4 regions of the Ruegeria sp. TM1040 genome follow, and region 2 is predicted to be linked to each of the others. Evidence: riboswitches for the same ligand, from Rfam matches in the RefSeq annotation. Region 2 holds a riboswitch; each other region holds the start of a gene.

Region 1 (4,207 bases), 650 kb from region 2:
TGATGGTGAACAGCCCGATGGCGGTCACTTTTAGTGTGATTGCCAAAATCGGTCGATGCGATGTTAAGCTTTTTGCCATGCGCGGACCCTGCGCGCTTGGCCGGGGAATGGCAAGCACGCAAGGGAGAAGTGATACATTATTTGCGACCCAGCCACCCGAAAATCAGTGTGCAGGGCCGGGATCATGGGCCTCGGCCTGATTTTCCTCACTACGCCATTCGGCGAGTGCTTGGCGCAAGATCTGCAGGGCAGAATTGAGGAACAATCCGGCCATGATGCCTGCCACAATCAGGTCGGGCCAACCGGTTGAGGTGCCCCAAACCCCAAGCGCGGCGATCATGACCGCAACATTGCCGACCGCGTCGTTGCGTGAACAGAGCCAGACGGATCGGACGTTGGCGTCGCCGTCTTTGTAGGCGGCCAGCAGGGCCACGGACAACAGGTTCGCAGCGAGCGCAAGAAATCCGATCACGCCCATGACCTGCGCCTCGGGCACGCCCACAACAAAGACGTTCCAAATTGTAGAACCAAAGACCCAGCCGCCCATCAGCAGAAGGCTCACACCCTTGCCAATTGCGGCCAGCGCCCGCGTACGCAGGCTGGCTCCGATGACTGCCAGCGAGATCCCGTAGGTGAGCGCATCCCCTAGAAAATCAAGCGCATCGGCTTTCAGCGCCTGGCTGCCTGCGGCTTGACCAGCGGCCATTTCAACACAGAACATCGCCGCGTTGATCACGATCACAGCCCACAGGCGGCGTTTATATTCCTTTGATACTCCGTCAAAGCGGGCGGTGTGGTTGCAGCATCCTGCCATGAGTCAGGTCCTTTGCGCTTCGTCTTGAATTCGATTCGAGAGGAACTTAATTGCTCTAGTGACTAGAGGTTCAAGGGGGATTTGATGCTGTCCATTGGTGCATTGTCCAAGGCCACCGGGGTCAAGGTTCCGACCATTCGCTATTACGAAGAGATCGGTTTGATCGACCATGCCAGTAGAAATGCCGGCAATCAAAGGCGCTACGATCAGGCGGGGCTGGAGCGGCTTGGCTTTATCAAACATGCCCGCGATCTCGGTTTTACATTAGAAGAAATCAGGGACTTGATGGGGCTCAACGGGCAGCTGGGCCAGGATTGCAGAGCTGCCGATCGCATCGCGCAGTCGCAGCTTGAAAAGGTGCGGGCGCGGATCGCGCGCTTACGCCGTCTCGAGGCCGAGTTGGAGCGGATCACCACCCTGTGCCAAGGTGGCAATGGTGGTCAGTGCCAGGTCCTGAGCGCCTTGGGGGACCATAGCTTGTGCTTGGGCGACCATGATTGAAGGTGTTGTTTACACGCCGGGTGGATCCGCAGGCGGGACAAATTTCTCCATGTCCTCCGCTGAAAAGACCGCCTGCAATCCGCTTCGATAATCCGGGTAGCGCAACTTCACCCCGAGCTCGTCCTTGATCCGTGCGTTGCGCACACGTTTGTTTTCACCGTAAAAACTGCGCGCCATCGGGCTCATCCCGGCTTCGTCAAAGGGAACCTCGGATGGGATCGGCAGGCCCAGGAGCTCTGCAGCGTAGCCCAGAACATCCTGCGGTGGAGCGGGTTCATCGTCGCAGACATTGTAGATCGCGCCTGGATTTGGCGCCTGGATCGATGCTTTGAGAACCTGCGCGATGTCCTCCACATGGGCGCGCGAAAACACCTGACCGGGTTTGACGATACGGCGCGCCTTGCCCGCCATCAGCTTGGCAAAGGGTCCACGACCCGGGCCATAGATCCCGGCAAGGCGAAAGATATGCAGGGGCAGTCCTGCGAGGCTGCTCCACTCTTCTTCGGCGCGGACGCGCCAGTTTCCGCGCTGGCTCGACGGGGTTGCGGGAGTCATCTCGTCAACCCAGCCGCCATCGTGATCACCATATACGGCAGTTGTCGACAGATAGCCGATCCACTCCAACGACGGCAGCGCAGCAATCTCGGCGCCAAGCGCATTTAGGACGGGATCGCCGTCTTCTGAAGGACTGATGGAGAGCAGAATATGCGTTACATCCCGAAGCGGCACATCTTGTCCGGGCCATGTCATCAATTCCACCCCACTCTCGGATTGGTCCTCGCAGCGATCCCGGGTTGTTCCGATGATGCGCCACGCGTCGCGCGGCAGGATCTTTGCCAGCGCGCGGGCCGTGTAGCCAAAGCCAAAGCAAAGCAGCGTTTTACGGGTGGTGTCTTGGGTCATATGGCAGAACATGCGGGCGGATGCGGGCAGATGCAAGCACCTGCTGCAGACGGCCAGCTGCGATTATGTGCAGCCGTCGTCGCTTGACACAGGCGAAAAGACTGCCGCATGAGAGGGGCGATGGTTCCCCGACGCCTAAGGCCGGTGGGATGAAAAGGGAATTCGGTGCGGAGGAGCCAAAGGGCGCCAAATCCGAAACTGCCCCCGCAACTGTAAGCGGCGAGCGCCCCGTCACAGCCCACTGATCCTCATGGATCGGGAAGGGAGGGACGCGCAATAACCCGCAAGTCAGGAGACCTGCCATCGCGACTTTTTAACCAAGCGGGCGGTGGGCCCGCGGAGGACGCGATGCCAGATGTCAAAACTCTGATGAGTCACACTTGCACGCCTCTTGGTCGGAGGTTGGGATGCACGTTTATCTCTATCTGATTTCAGCCAATTACGTCAGCACAAAGCGGTTTGCGGCGCTTTCGAGACGGCTCGAAGAGCTTGCGCCCAAACCTGCGATGGCCATTCGGCTGGAGGCAGACGGGGTCGGGCTATGGCAAGCGCTGGACACACTCAGGGCGCGTGGTGCGCGCCGAATCGACCTGCGTCCTGTGGGCCTTCCGTTTTCGCAATCACTGGAAAACTGGCTACCGGGTGCGGCGGGGGCATGGTGCGCGCAGCAGAATGGCGTTCCCCCCGAAGTTTTCTTTGCGAGCAGCCCCGAGCATGACGACGACGTGATCCGGGCGGTTGCCAGCGCAGAGGTCTCGTTGCAGCGGGTCGTGGATCGGCCCAGAGGCGAGATCGGCAAAGGCTGGGATCTGCCCCCACCGCATCAGCACCATCTCCTGGTCTGTACCGGTCCGCGTTGCCACCTCAAAGACGCACCGAACCTTGCGGATCATCTCAAGTCGGAAATCCGGCGCGCGGGGCTTGGGGACAGCTGTCTGGTCACCACAACGGGCTGCGTCTTTCCCTGCAATGCGGGGCCGGTGATCGTGCATTATCCGCGCGGGGATTGGTATCGGGTTCCGGATCTCTCGGAGATCCAGCGTTTTGTCAAAACCGTCCTTGTGCAGGGCGGTAGGCTTGAACATCTCATTTTCCATCAAACGGGAGTCTCCCATGAAACTGCGTAACCTTTTGCCATTGCTCGGCCTCATGGCATCTGCAGCGCATGCTGATGCCGTCACCATCCAAAGCTGCGGCGTCTCTCAAGTGTTCGATAAAACGCCGAGCCGCGCGATCACGCTCAACCAGCAGGCAACCGAAGTCATGCTGGCGCTGGGCCTGCAGGAAGCGATGGTTGGAACCGCGTACATTGACGACGCGATTCCCGCGCAATGGAACGACGCCTACGAGAGCGTGCCGGTTCTGGCTGAAAAATACCCAGCCGCAGAGGTGGTATTGGCGCAGGAACCGGACTTTTTGTTTGCCGGCTTTGGATCGGCGTTTTCTGAGGACAATCTCGGTGCCGCCGAGAAATGGCACGACCTCGGGATTGGCACCTATCTTGTGGATGCCTCCTGCAAGGACAAACACCTTCAGGACGTGCCCTTGACCGTTGCCCCGATCTTTGAAGATATTGAAACTGTTGGAAAAATATTCAACGTAGAAGACCGTGCGAACGCATTGATCGATACCCTTCAACAGCGGTTGGACTCTGTCAAAGCAGCGCCGTCCGGGGCGGGGCAGACTGCCTTCATCTATGATAGCGGCGCAGAGACGCCTTTCTCCATCGGGTGTTGTGGCGGGCCTGCGCTGCTGGCGTCGCTCACGGGGCTTCAGAGCATCAGCAGCGATGTGCCCGGCACTTGGGTCGATCTCTCTTGGGAGCATGTGGTTGCCGCAGACCCGGATGTGATCCTGTTGATCGAGGCGGATTGGTCGACCGCCGCAGAAAAACGCGCGCACATGGAAGCGGACCCAGTATTGAGCGCGTTGCGCGCGGTCAAAGAGGGGCGTTTTGTAACCGTCCCCTTCTCGGAAACGCTGTTGGGG
Region 2 (4,207 bases):
TGATCCTTGCCTTCTCCAAGGACGAGCGGGTCACGATGGATGTGGGCTTTTACTACATGGCCAATGCGGGTGGGCGGCTCCTGGGCACGTTGCTTTCTGGTCTCACCTATCAACTGGGCGGGGTCGCGGCCTGCCTTGGCACCGCAGCCCTGATGATCGCACTTAGCGCATTGGCTGCAGGGCGCCTCTCTGCCCCTACATCTGAAAGAGCCACGGCATGAGCATCTTCGAGAAATACCTGAGCCTCTGGGTGGCATTGGCGATGACGGCCGGCATTGCGCTTGGCAGTCTGGCCCCCGGCGTGATGGAGGCCATCGCCGCGCTGGAGGTGGCCCGTGTCAATTTAGTGGTCGCGGCACTGATCTGGGCCATGGTTTACCCGATGATGATTGGCGTGAACCCACGAAGCCTACGAGATGTGGCGCGCCAGCCCAAGGGCCTTGCGATCACGCTGGTGGTCAACTGGCTGATCAAACCCTTTACCATGGCCGCACTTGGCGTGCTGTTCTTCGAGGTGGTCTTTGCGCCCTTTCTGGAGCCACAAGACGCACAGCAGTATATCGCGGGGCTGATCCTTTTGGGGGCCGCGCCCTGCACCGCGATGGTTTTTGTGTGGTCGCAACTCACCCGGGGCGACGAAAGCTACACCCTGCTGCAAGTCTCGGTGAACGATCTCATCATGGTGGTGGCCTTTGCCCCTATCGTGGCCTTTCTCTTGGGTGTCACGGACATTGAGGTGCCATGGAGCACGCTGATCCTGTCGGCGGTGCTGTTTGTTGCTCTGCCGCTGATGGCCGGTCTCTGGACCCGCAACCGTTTGGCGGAAGAGGCGCGTATCACGGCCTTTCTCGCACGGATCAAACCGCTCTCGATGCTGGGGCTGATCACAACGGTGGTGATCCTGTTTGGCCTGCAAGGTCAGGTCATTCTGGACCGCCCGAGCGTGATTGCGATGATCGCCGTGCCCATCCTGATCCAGAGCTACGGGATCTTCTTTCTCGCCTATGGCGCCGCCTATGCGCTGCGGGTGCCACATCGGATCGCAGCACCCTGCGCGCTGATCGGGACGTCGAATTTCTTTGAACTGGCGGTGGCTGTCGCGATCAGCCTCTTTGGGCTTCACTCCGGGGCGGCGCTCGCAACCGTGGTTGGCGTACTGGTCGAGGTTCCAGTGATGCTGACACTGGTGGCCTTTGCCAATCGCACCCGTGCCAGGTTTGCCTTGACCGGAGCAGACCACCAGGCAAGCTGAGCCCTCATGCGCTGAGGAGGTCCACCATGTCCGAGGTCACTGCAAGCTGCCTGTGCGGCGATATCCGCGTCAGAGCCTCCGGGTCCCCCATCGGTGTCGGCCTGTGTCACTGCATGGATTGTCGCAAGCACCATGGTGCGGTGTTCTGGGCCGCGGCGGTTTACCCGGCTGAGGCGGTCGAAGTATTCGGCCAGACGCAACAATATCAGGGCCGCCATTTTTGCCCGAGATGCGGATCATCGGTCTATTCATGCAGCGAAGGTGAGGTGGAGCTCCATCTCGGAGCAATGGATCAGCCAAACCAGTTCACGCCGACCTATGAGCTATGGACAGACCGGCGCGAGCACTGGCTCACCCCACTCGCCAGAGCCCATCAGCATTCTCGCAATCGCGGGGCGTGAGGACCGGGGCGGCGTGCGCCGGAGGCGTCTTTCTATGCAGTATGTCTTGCAGGACACAGCTGCGCGACAATTTCACACGGCCCGTCTGATCCAAGACTGTGGATAAAGATGGGGGTAAGGGTGTGCGAATTTGCCGATCCCCTTACATTGCAGCCACAAAGAAACCGCGGGCGAACACCCTGCCCTGTGGAAAACAAAAACCACCGCGCCCTACACCATATATTGACCATTTCGCGCATCTGCATCAATATCGTGTTGCTTTGGTTCTTTCGAGGCGACTCGCAAGCGAAGAGGGAAACTGGTGAAAATCCGGTGCTGCCCCCGCAACTGTAAGCGGCAAGCCCTGCCCGTGCCACTGACGCATCGCTGCGTTGGGAAGGCGGGAGGGGGCGTTTGAGCCGCGAAGCCAGGAGACCTGCCAGAGCACGACACACGACGACCGCGGCGGTGGGCCCGGACGCGTCATCTGACACCGGAACCGGTGTCGGCTGCCGTGGCCTCTCCGCCCAGAAGGACAACACCTGAGGGGATCTTGCAGATGAGCATCACTGTCTATTCAAAACCTGCCTGCGTGCAGTGCACCGCCACCACCCGCGCTCTTGAGGCGAAAGGGATCTCTTTTGACCTCGTTGATCTGACAGAAGATGCCGCTGCTCTGGAAATGGTGCAGGGTCTGGGCTATCGTCAGGCACCCGTGGTGGTCGCTGGCGAAGAGCACTGGGCTGGTTTTCGCCCTGACTTGATCGGCCAGTTGGCGTAAAGGTAAAAGGTGACCGGGTAAGTGGTCGGGCTTGTCTATTACTCCTCCCGTTCGGGCAATACGGCCCGTTTGATGGAGCGACTGGGGCTCGAGGCTCTGCGGCTGCCGCAGACGGAGCCTTCCCCCGAAGTAGATGCGCCCTATGTGTTGGTGACGCCAACCTTTGCCGATGGTGAAGGCCGGGGCGCAGTGCCAAAACCGGTCATCAAATTTCTGAATAACAGCCGCAATCGCGCCCTCCTCAGGGGTGTGATTGCCGGAGGCAACCGCAACTTTGGTGACACCTTTGCCCTCGCGGGGGATGTGATCGCCAAGAAATGCAATGTCCCCGTCCTTTACCGCTTTGAGTTGGCGGGAACCGAAACAGACATCGCCCGCATGCGCGCGGGCCTCGCCCGGTTCTGGGCGGCACAGGAGCAGCAGACATGCTTGACGCAAGCGTAACCGCCGATCTCGACTATCACGCGCTGAACGCGATGTTGAACCTCTATGACGACGAGGGCAACATCCAGTTCGACGCCGACCGTATGGCGGCCCGGCAGTATTTCCTGCAACACGTGAACCAGAACACCGTGTTCTTTCACTCGCTGGATGAAAAGCTCGGCTACCTCGTCGAGAAAGGCTATTACGAGCCGGAGGTGCTGGATCAGTATTCCCGCAACTTCCACCGCAAGATCTGGGATGCGGCCTACGCCAAGAAGTTCCGCTTCCCGTCCTTCCTCGGGGCGTTCAAATACTACACCTCCTACACGCTCAAGACCCGTGACGGGCAGCGCTATCTCGAGCGCTATGAAGATCGTGTGGTGATGAACGCGCTGACGCTGGCACGCGGCGATGAAAAGCTCGCGATGAAGCTGATGTCGGAGATCATCGACGGTCGTTTCCAGCCTGCTACGCCAACCTTCCTCAATGCCGGCAAAAAAGCCCGTGGCGAGTTTGTGTCCTGCTTCCTCTTGCGTCTCGAAGACAACATGGAGTCGATCGGACGCGGCATCAACTCGGCGCTGCAGCTCTCCAAACGCGGCGGTGGCGTGGCCTTGATGCTGACCAACATTCGTGAACACGGCGCCCCGATCAAGGGCATCGAGAACCAGTCTTCGGGCGTCATCCCGGTGATGAAGCTTCTTGAGGACAGCTTTTCCTACGCCAACCAGCTGGGCGCACGCCAGGGCGCGGGCGCGGTCTATCTGAACGCGCATCACCCGGATATTCTGCGTTTCTTGGATACCAAGCGCGAAAACGCAGATGAGAAAATCCGCATCAAGACGCTCTCGCTTGGCGTGGTGATCCCCGACATCACCTTCCAGCTCGCCAAGAAAAACGAGGACATGTATCTGTTCTCGCCGCATGACGTGGAAAAGGTCTACGGTCAGGCCTTCTCGGAAATCTCGGTCACCGAGAAATATCACGAGATGGTGGACAACCCGCAGATCCGCAAAAAGAAGATCAACGCGCGCGCGTTCTTCCAGACCATTGCCGAGATCCAGTTCGAGTCCGGCTACCCTTACATCATGTTCGAGGACACGGTGAATGCCGCAAACCCGATTGCGGGCCGCATCGCGATGTCGAACCTCTGCTCGGAGATCCTGCAGGTCAACGAGCCGTCCAAATTCAATGACGACCTGTCCTATGAGCAGATGGGCACGGATATTTCCTGCAACCTTGGCTCGATGAACATCGCCCGTGCGATGGACGGTGGCGATCTGGCAGGCACTGTGGGCACCGCGATCCGCGCGCTCAATGCAGTGTCGGAAATGTCGAGCATCGACTCCGTACCTTCCATCCGCAAGGGCA
Region 3 (4,207 bases), 360 kb from region 2:
AGATCGCGCAGCACAGCCATCGGATCGGCGCCTTCGGCGTATTGTGCGGACAATTCTGTCAGTGCTGCAGCGGCGTCGCCGCGCAGGATCATATCCATCAGATCCAGCACCCGGCCCCGATCGGCAAGGCCAAGCATTGCACGGACCTGATCGGCCGTGGTTTCTCCGGCACCATGGCTGATTGCCTGGTCCAAAAGGGATGTCGCATCCCGGGCCGATCCTTCTGCCGCGCGGGTAATGAGCGCCAGCGCATCGTCGGCAATCTCGGCCTGCTCGCTGGTCGCAATCCGGCGCAAGAGGTCGATCATCACCTCCGGTTCGATCCTGCGCAGATCAAAGCGTTGACAGCGGGAGAGCACCGTCACAGGCACCTTGCGGATCTCGGTGGTGGCAAAAATGAACTTCACATGCGCGGGCGGCTCTTCCAGCGTTTTCAGCAACGCATTGAAGGCCGAGGTCGACAGCATGTGAACCTCGTCGATGATATAGATCTTGTAGCGCGCCGAGGCCGCACGATAGGCCACGCTGTCGATGATCTCGCGAATGTCGCCCACGCCGGTGCGCGATGCGGCGTCCATCTCCATCACGTCGACGTGGCGGCCTTCCATGATTGCGGTGCAGTGCTCGCACTTGCCGCAAGGCTCAGTAGTGGGGCCACCTTGGCCATCCTCGCCAATACAGTTCATGCCCTTGGCAATGATCCGCGCGGTGGTGGTTTTGCCCGTGCCGCGGATGCCCGTCATGATGAAGGCCTGCGCAATGCGATCCGCGGCAAAGGCGTTCTTGAGCGTGCGCACCATAGCGTCTTGCCCGACGAGATCAGCAAAGGTTTCGGGCCGGTACTTGCGTGCCAGAACCTGATATTGTCCGCTCTGTACTGCGTCAGAGATCTCGGGGCTGTGCTCGCTCATGAGGGCCTTTCGAATGGTCTTTAGGGGCGCAGGCCGGATTCGACCCCAGCGCCAAGTGTTCCGTGCAAACTAAGCTCCGACGACAGCTTCGTCCACCGCTGTTGGGGATGATCGTGCAGAATGGCGAGGTGACAGAAAAGACTACCTGTAGGACGCTTTGGCAGGCTAAGGTGACAAGACGGTATCGCGGATATGGGTCCGCGGCTCCCGGGGGGGAGAGTAAATGGTAAGTGCTACGAAATTGCAGCCGCAGCAGGCTGAACCAACTTTGTCGCTACATGCGCTTTCGGTGGGCGATGGGATCCTCGCCCTGAGCCGGGCGCCCGGTGCAGGGGGCGATTATGCCGCCGATCTGCGCCTGATCCACGAATGGCGCCCGTCTATGGTGATCTCGATGACCACGCGCGTCGAGCATGTTATCCTTGGCGTAGAGACTCTGGGCACGGACATTCAGGGGCTTGGCAGCCGCTGGTTTCATATGCCGGTTGAGGATTACCAGACCCCGACAAAGGATCTTGAGGATCATTGGCATCAGGTCAGCGCGCTCGCGCGGCAGGCCTTGTCGGGTGGAGGGCGTGTCCTTGTGCATTGCCGTGGCGGCTGTGGACGATCCGGCATGGCAGTGCTCCGGCTGATGATCGAGAGCGGCGAGCCGCCGGATGCAGCTCTTGCACGGCTCAGGGCCCTGAGGCCCTGTGCGGTGGAAACGGATGCGCAGATGGCCTGGGCCTATGGCCGCCGTCGCCAAGCGCCGCCAGCATAGGCCGAGCAGCTTAGCTCATCAGACGTGGTCTCTGTGCCCCCTGCGGGTGGCGAATTGAGGGCGCTTGCACGGGCGGACGCGCTGGGCGGGCTTCGCCAAACGCGCGGGGCATGTCTGCGCTGGAGGTGCCATGCGCGCTGCCCCCGTCTGCCGACAACATTGCATCCGCAAATCGGTCCAGCGTCTCTGTTTTGGTCGTGGCCTGCACATCGCAAAACACCCGAATACGGGCATGACTTGCGGCAAATCGCGCCGGGCAGGCTTTCTCACAGCCATCGAGGCGGCTTTCACCACTGATTTCGAAATCGTCTTTCGTAAGCCCGCGGGCGCTGTCGAGCGCTTTTGCCAGCGCCGCCAGCATCCGCTGCGCCGCTGGGCAGGGGCGCCCGAGGTGCAAACATGTTGTTGATACAAACTCATGCGTGCCCGCGTCACGCGTCTCTGTGTGGTCCGTCATTCTCGTGCCCTCCGCACTCGGATCAAGGGGCCGTAGGGATGAGCGGGACATCGGATGGGATCAGGCCCTTCGGGCGCGGAGTGATCAGCCATCAGACCTCCTCCGAGACACCCCGCCCGGCTTCAGGTTTACATTGCCGATGGCAGGTCTCCTGACTTGCGGGTCATCGCGAACCGGCCCTTCCCGACCCTTTTTTGCCGGTTACGACGTTGGGGTCAGTGGCTTTGCCGGGGAACTCGCCGCTCACAGTTGCGGGGGCAGTCACGGACTTGGCGGGACCCAATGGTCCAAAGCCTCACCGTATTCCCTTTTCATCCCACCCCAAACAGAGGCAGGAACCATCTGTCTGGATGCTACGCAGCGGTAAGTCGCCTCGTCAACTGGGATCTTTCTGCGAGCGCGAAATAGGTCAGCGGCGCGGCACAAGACACATGGGATGCGCAAGACAATGCGAGGATGTGCAGGTAGGGAGCAGGCTCATCAAACACAAAACCCCGCCTGGGGCGGGGTCGTGTGACAAGTGAGAGGCTGGACATCGACCCAAGCGGGGCTCGTTGTGGCTGCTTCCTTCCGGACCTGACCAGGTTGGCGAGGCGCTTGCCCGCGCCAACCTCTCGAATCCCGATATAGGGAAGCCGCGGAAAGATGACAACCCGCTGCCGGTTTGAATCCTCGTGTGTCGCGCGCTCAGAGGCGCAGCTTCAGCGCCAGAAACCCAGTGTCGAGCTCTGTTGCGGAGCGGGCCACATTCTCGGGCAATTCATGGAGGTGGCGCCTGGCACCCGGGCCCGTGAGGGCAATCGCATCCACGCCCAAGTCCGGGCTGAAGCGCCAGGGCGCCGGAAAGACGGCGGAAAGGTCATGTGCAGAGGCCACATAGGCGCCGACCACATCCCGGATCATCTGCGGCGGCAGGGGCAGACCGGGCGCATCCATAAGCATTCGAAAATTGCCACCGCCGCTGCTGCGGTAGCTGTTGAAGGCAACTGCAAACTGCTGGTCCCCGTGCATGGGGCGGCCATTCCACTGCAGGTTCCTGATCCGCCCCGGCCCTTCATGGAGCCTGCGTCCTTCGGCATCAAATCGCGCGTGCTCTCGAGGGTCGATTTCATACTGCAGGCCGAAAATGACATCAAAGTTGTGCCCCGGGCGCGCAGGATCTGCCAGCAGGCGCGCGTCTGCATCAGGCTCCAGCTGATTAAAGAGCCCTGCGGACATCTCGAGCCAGTCTCGCACTTGATGGCCGTTGACGATGATGCAGCGCAACTCGTTGGGGTAACTATAAATATCTGCGACATGACGGCGCGAGATCTCTCCCGGTGGGACGTCCGTGTAATTGAGCGGCCCGGCGCGCCCGCCAAATTTGGCCGGCGCCACGGCAGACAAAAGTGGCAGGTCCGCATACTCTGATTTCAGCAGCATCGGCTGCACTGCGGCAGCCTGTGCCGTCGCAATGAGTGCGAGGGCGCGATCTTCAGCAAAATAGGTGAAATAGGAATGATGTGCCTCGGACAATGTGCCGACTTTTGCCGCCATCTCGGCACGCGTCTGTTCGTGGACATCCCGTAGCGCCAGAACGAGATCTGGTGCCTCAGAAACAACCGGGCGCAGACCGTCGCGGGTTTGATGCGCTACGGCGCGTAGCGCCGCGCTGCCGCCTTCAACGCGCCAGCCCTGTGGCGTCTGACGCAGGCCGAGATCTATCACCCCGAGATGAGACCCGCCGGACCCGGGCATGACGACCGGAATCTCCCAGTCACGTCCCGAGCCGTCGGGCGGTGGGAGCAACAAATGCGTATGCCCTCCGATGGCTGCGTCGAGACCGGGCAGACGCGACAGGGGGCGAAGCGCGTTTTCCATTCCGTCCCGCGCAGTGTCATCGCCTTCTCCTGTGTGGGCGAGGGCAATCACCACATCCGCACCGGACGCCCGCAGGTCTGAAATCGCAGCCTTTGCGCTGCGCAGCATGTCATCCACATGCAAGCGTCCGGCCAGATGGTCCGCGTCCCAGAGCATGGTTTGAGGGGGCAGCACCGACAGCAGGCCAATCTTGACCTCCGCCACACCATCCTGGCC
Region 4 (4,207 bases), 1.4 Mb from region 2:
ATCCAGCCATGATCGCGCCGTGCGCGGGCGCGCACTGACAGGATCTGGTCCTGCACGTCGGAGAGACGCCCGGCGATATTGATCTCGTTTTCCATCCCCGCATAGGCGGACCAGTGGATCATGACCTGTTCGGGACGGTCGACGCTCTGGAACGAGCACTCCCCATCCAGCATGATGACCAACGTGTCACAGCCCGCGGGCCAGCCCGCATCGCGGAGCTGGCGTCCGGTGGTGATCTGCACGGGCGCGCCGATCCGGTTGAGGGGCACCCCATGCGCCGCCGTCAGCGCTTGCACCGAGGTGATGCCGGGGATCACCCGCATCTGCATTTCCATGCGCTGACCAAGACGCTCGGCAATGCGCATGGTGCTGTCATAGAGTGAGGGGTCGCCCCAAACCAGAAACCCGGCTTGCCCGCCTTTGGGGAGATGTGCAGCGAGTGTGGCCTGCCAAACCTCTGCGATGGCGTCGTGCCAGTCCTCGACCCGCTGGCGGTAATCCGGAGTGGCCGGATCACGCACGGGAAGGTCGAATTCGACGATCTTGGGCGCCGATGCCGCGCCCGCCAGGACATCGGCGCAGATCGCTTGCCGCAGCCCGGCAAGGTCGTCCTTGCCTGCGCCCTTGTTGGGTATCAGGATCAAATCCTGCGCGCAGATTGCCTCCATCGCCTCGCGGGTCAGGTGCTTGGGGTTGCCGGTGCCGATCCCGATCAGACTGAGCTGGAGCATAGAAGGCTCTCCATCCGTTAAATCCGTCGCCCCGCAATGGGACGCCCGCGCAAAGAGGTCAAGAGTGCCCCATCAGGGGGCACTCACGACAACGCGCGCCTCGACCGGCACGCCGTCGACGGCGATGGTGCCATGGCTGTTGGAACTCAGAGAGACTTTCACCTCGGTCTCGCCTTCGGGCAAGGCCGCAAGATGCAGCCAGGACCCATAGAGGCGCGTGATTTTCTCGCCGTTCACATAGACATGTGCATGGCCCTCGCCGGGTTGATCGGCCCCCGAGGCATGCTCCGGGGCGAAGCGAAAGTTCTTGGTCTCCACTTGCAGGTTCCAACCGGACATCGCGTCGGGCGTGACGTGGATCTCGACCGAGGGCGCCTCTGGACCAGAGGGGGAATTCACCAGTGCGGAATGGTCGTGCGTGGCCACGCCGGATCCGCCACCGTGGTGCGCAGGATCAGAGTGATCATGCCCATCCAGGGTGACGCCGTTTCCTGCGGCGGTCAGAAATCCGATACCGCCCCCAAACACAAGGCCAATGGCAAACAGAGCGAGCGAACGGGACATGGAAGGTCATTCTCCGGAAAGTAAACGTATTTGAGGCTGCAGCGCAGTCTCGCAGGCTGTCCCCGCTGCATGCAATGACGCAGCGGGGACAGCCTGGAGAGCCGCCTAAGTGTTGGCATCCGCATGTGCGGCTTCGGTCTGCCAGAAATAGGCACAGAACACGCCGAGCAATGCCCATGCCGCCATGCCGATCCCCAAGGCGCGCGCCGCAAAAAGGGCGCCGATCTCGGTTGGCACCGGACCTGCAAAGGTCTCGGGCTCCGGCGCGCCGATCACATGCGGCGCCATCAACAAGAGCGCGGCCACCACATAGGCCACCAGATTACCGCCAAAAGCGATCAGCCACATGGCAACACCTGCGCTCGCCACTGTGGCGGCCCACCAGATCTGACGGGCGCCCACATCGGCGGCGGCAACGCCGGGCACTTCTGGTGCGAGCGAAAAACCGGGCGCAAAGTGAAGCGCCACAAAGCCTGCCAATCCCCACAGCAAGCCCTGTCCGGTGCGGATTTCATGGCCTTGCCGCTCCGCAACCGACATCAAGGCCACCAGGATCAGCGCGTAGCCAGTGTAAATCAGCATGGTGAAGAGGATGCTGAGCAAATTGCGCATCGGCTCGTCAAAGATGCCCGGCAATTCGGGATGGGCGGATACGGTCTCGCCGCCGAAATGCACAAGCGCGCCCGATTCATAGAGTTCGGCATGCAAAAGCACCGGCTGCACGAAGAAAAGCTGCAGAAGGGCGGCAATCAGCCCCGCTGCAGCACCAGCGAACAACGCGCTGGTCAAAATGCGTGCGAACATCTGCTTAGTGGCAGGGGAAGCCGGTCGCGTGGCGCACATCATGCGCAGCATCATGCAGGGTGGAGGCCTGCACATGGCCGGTCACGGTGATGATCCCCAGACCCAGTACCACGGCGAAAAGAACCGGGATGATCTGGCTGGCAGAAGCGGTCGTGTTGAGCGTCTTGGTCGTCATAATTCGTCCTCCGTGTCGTCACACCCGACGACACATTCACTGTCCTCGTTTCATACGGCCGGTCTCCTGACTCGCGGGTCGCGGCGATCATTCTCCTTCCCGGCCCAGCGGCCAGTGGATGCTGAATGTCGCTCACCGCTCACAGTCGCGGGGGCGGTTGAGGCTTTGGCGCCGCGATTGGGTCCGCCGTTCCTCATTCCCGTTTCAGTCCCGGCGCTTTGCGCTCTGGGACACCGTATGCCGTCGACAATGCGGCGCGCGCGCGCGATCGGTCAAGCATGAAACCGCCCTTGGAGCGCGCATTCGCGGCATTTTATCACGCAGGTGGTCTCTGACTGGCAGCCTCACTCCTCGGGAGAGGCGGCGGAGCCAGTTTGTGACGCGGCGGTAGTTTCGGGCAGGGGGGCAGGGATGCGCGCGATGGCTTTGAACCTCAGCTCGCCAATTGGGCGCGCATCCGTGAAGGTGCCATCGGCGCTTGCCTCGTAGAGCCGCAGAAACCTGAGTATATCGGGTAGGTCCGCTGCTGTGATCTCCCCAAAGAGATAGGCTGTCTTGCCGCTTTGGCGCACCGAGAGGGTCTGCGGGCGTGCACAACCCGACATGCAGTCAACCGATTGCAGCAGGGCCCTTGGATGAGCCTCCCGCAGCGCCGCTGCCAATTGGGGCAGCAGCGCGGGATCGGCATCTTGGCAGGTCCGGCACAGCGAGATCACCGGTGCGGTCATTGCGACACGAGCGCGTCATCGTCGGCCAAGGGGCCATAAAGGATCAACACTGGCGCGGGGGAGATGATGGCCTCCAGGAGGTCCGGCAGGGCAGCCACTGTCACCCGGTGCAGCTCTTGGGCGGGGGTCGAGACCCCAAGCGCCACCAGCGCCGGTGTGGTCTCTGGCAGGCCTGCCTCAAGAAGCAGCTCAAGCAAAGTCGCAAAGGTGCGTTTGCCCATGTAGACCACGGTTGTGGCCTCGGGGTCTGCAAGAGCGGTGAGGTTCATATGCTCGGGCAGGCCGCCGGTCACGTCATGGCCCGTGATAAACTGCAGGCGCCGTGCCGTCAGCCGCCGCGTGAGCGGAATACCCGCCGCCGCAGCGGCTGCCGAGGCGGCGGTGACACCGGGAATGATCTCGTATTTGATGCCAGCGGCGCGCAGCGCCACCATTTCTTCTTCGAGGCGCCCAAACACACCTGAATCGCCCGATTTCAGACGCACCACATGGGCGCCGGACTGGGCGTATTCCACCAAGAGCTGGCTGACGTGGTCTTGCTTGGGCGAGGGGCGCCCGGCGCGTTTTCCGACGCCAACCATATCCGCATCCGCGCGCGCATGGGAAAGGATCGGCCCGGACGACAGATCATCAAACAGCACCGCGTCAGCCGCCTCCAGCCGCTTGACCGCCTTGAGGGTCAAAAGCTCGGGATCGCCCGGCCCGGAGGACACAAAACTGACAAACCCGCTCATGGCTGCTCTCCGGTGATGAGGTGAAAGAACGTACCGGTGACATGGCCTTTGACGGAGCCGGTCTCGGGCACCGGGTTGCCGTCGGCGTCCATCACCCGGGCCAGTGGGGCGTCTGGCTCGTCGAGGATGGTCGAATAATGGAACTCATGTCCGCGCAGAAACGCGCCGCTGTCAAAGCCCGGCATCGGCGCTTCTAGCGCTGCGCGGCGATACCCGAGGTGGAACTTGCGCTTTTCATAGGATGTCACAAGCCCAAGGAGCCCCGCCATCTGGTGCCGCGTGCCGTCCTTGTCGATCAAGGCCTCGCCAAGGGCCATGTAGCCGCCGCACTCGCCATGCACCGGTTTGGTTTTTGCGTGTTCTGCCATGCCTTTGCGCCAGATGTCGGCTGCGGCGAGGGTGGAGCCGTGCAACTCGGGATAGCCCCCGGGCAGCCAGACCAGATCGGCGTCCTTGGCGGGGGCTTCATTG

The links. Region 2 has a riboswitch for cobalamin ahead of nrdH (glutaredoxin-like protein NrdH). Riboswitches for the same ligand answer to the same signal wherever they lie in the genome.
Region 1: linked by a shared signal. The riboswitch ahead of TM1040_RS19120 (hypothetical protein) and the one ahead of nrdH (glutaredoxin-like protein NrdH) in region 2 are both predicted to bind cobalamin.
Region 3: linked by a shared signal. The riboswitch ahead of TM1040_RS05170 (hypothetical protein) and the one ahead of nrdH (glutaredoxin-like protein NrdH) in region 2 are both predicted to bind cobalamin.
Region 4: linked by a shared signal. The riboswitch ahead of TM1040_RS20085 (CbtB domain-containing protein) and the one ahead of nrdH (glutaredoxin-like protein NrdH) in region 2 are both predicted to bind cobalamin.

What each region holds. Positions count from the first base shown of each region.
Region 1 covers NC_008044.1:3,099,046-3,103,252, forward strand. The annotation lists gene TM1040_RS19100 (DMT family transporter) at 1-79, opposite strand, end outside; gene TM1040_RS19105 (cation transporter) at 164-814, opposite strand; gene TM1040_RS19110 (MerR family transcriptional regulator) at 899-1,315, shown strand; gene TM1040_RS19115 (SDR family oxidoreductase) at 1,325-2,218, opposite strand; cobalamin riboswitch at 2,323-2,538, shown strand; gene TM1040_RS19120 (hypothetical protein) at 2,626-3,345, shown strand; gene TM1040_RS19125 (ABC transporter substrate-binding protein) at 3,332-4,207, shown strand, end outside.
Region 2 covers NC_008044.1:546,045-550,251, reverse strand. The annotation lists gene arsJ (organoarsenical effux MFS transporter ArsJ) at 1-221, shown strand, start outside; gene arsB (ACR3 family arsenite efflux transporter) at 218-1,252, shown strand; gene TM1040_RS19985 (GFA family protein) at 1,279-1,653, shown strand; cobalamin riboswitch at 1,898-2,091, shown strand; gene nrdH (glutaredoxin-like protein NrdH) at 2,192-2,413, shown strand; gene nrdI (class Ib ribonucleoside-diphosphate reductase assembly flavoprotein NrdI) at 2,435-2,857, shown strand; gene nrdE (class 1b ribonucleoside-diphosphate reductase subunit alpha) at 2,839-4,207, shown strand, end outside.
Region 3 covers NC_008044.1:183,004-187,210, forward strand. The annotation lists gene TM1040_RS05160 (DNA polymerase III subunit gamma/tau) at 1-911, opposite strand, end outside; gene TM1040_RS05165 (protein-tyrosine phosphatase family protein) at 1,135-1,674, shown strand; gene TM1040_RS05170 (hypothetical protein) at 1,685-2,131, opposite strand; cobalamin riboswitch at 2,255-2,489, opposite strand; RNA gene ffs (signal recognition particle sRNA small type) at 2,650-2,748, opposite strand; gene TM1040_RS05175 (5'-nucleotidase C-terminal domain-containing protein) at 2,819-4,207, opposite strand, start outside.
Region 4 covers NC_008044.1:2,331,617-2,335,823, reverse strand. The annotation lists gene cobF (precorrin-6A synthase (deacetylating)) at 1-731, opposite strand, end outside; gene TM1040_RS15535 (hypothetical protein) at 804-1,295, opposite strand; gene TM1040_RS15530 (CbtA family protein) at 1,401-2,099, opposite strand; gene TM1040_RS20085 (CbtB domain-containing protein) at 2,104-2,274, opposite strand; cobalamin riboswitch at 2,313-2,527, opposite strand; gene TM1040_RS15525 (DUF1636 family protein) at 2,619-3,002, opposite strand; gene cobA (uroporphyrinogen-III C-methyltransferase) at 2,999-3,736, opposite strand; gene TM1040_RS15515 (cobyrinate a,c-diamide synthase) at 3,733-4,207, opposite strand, start outside.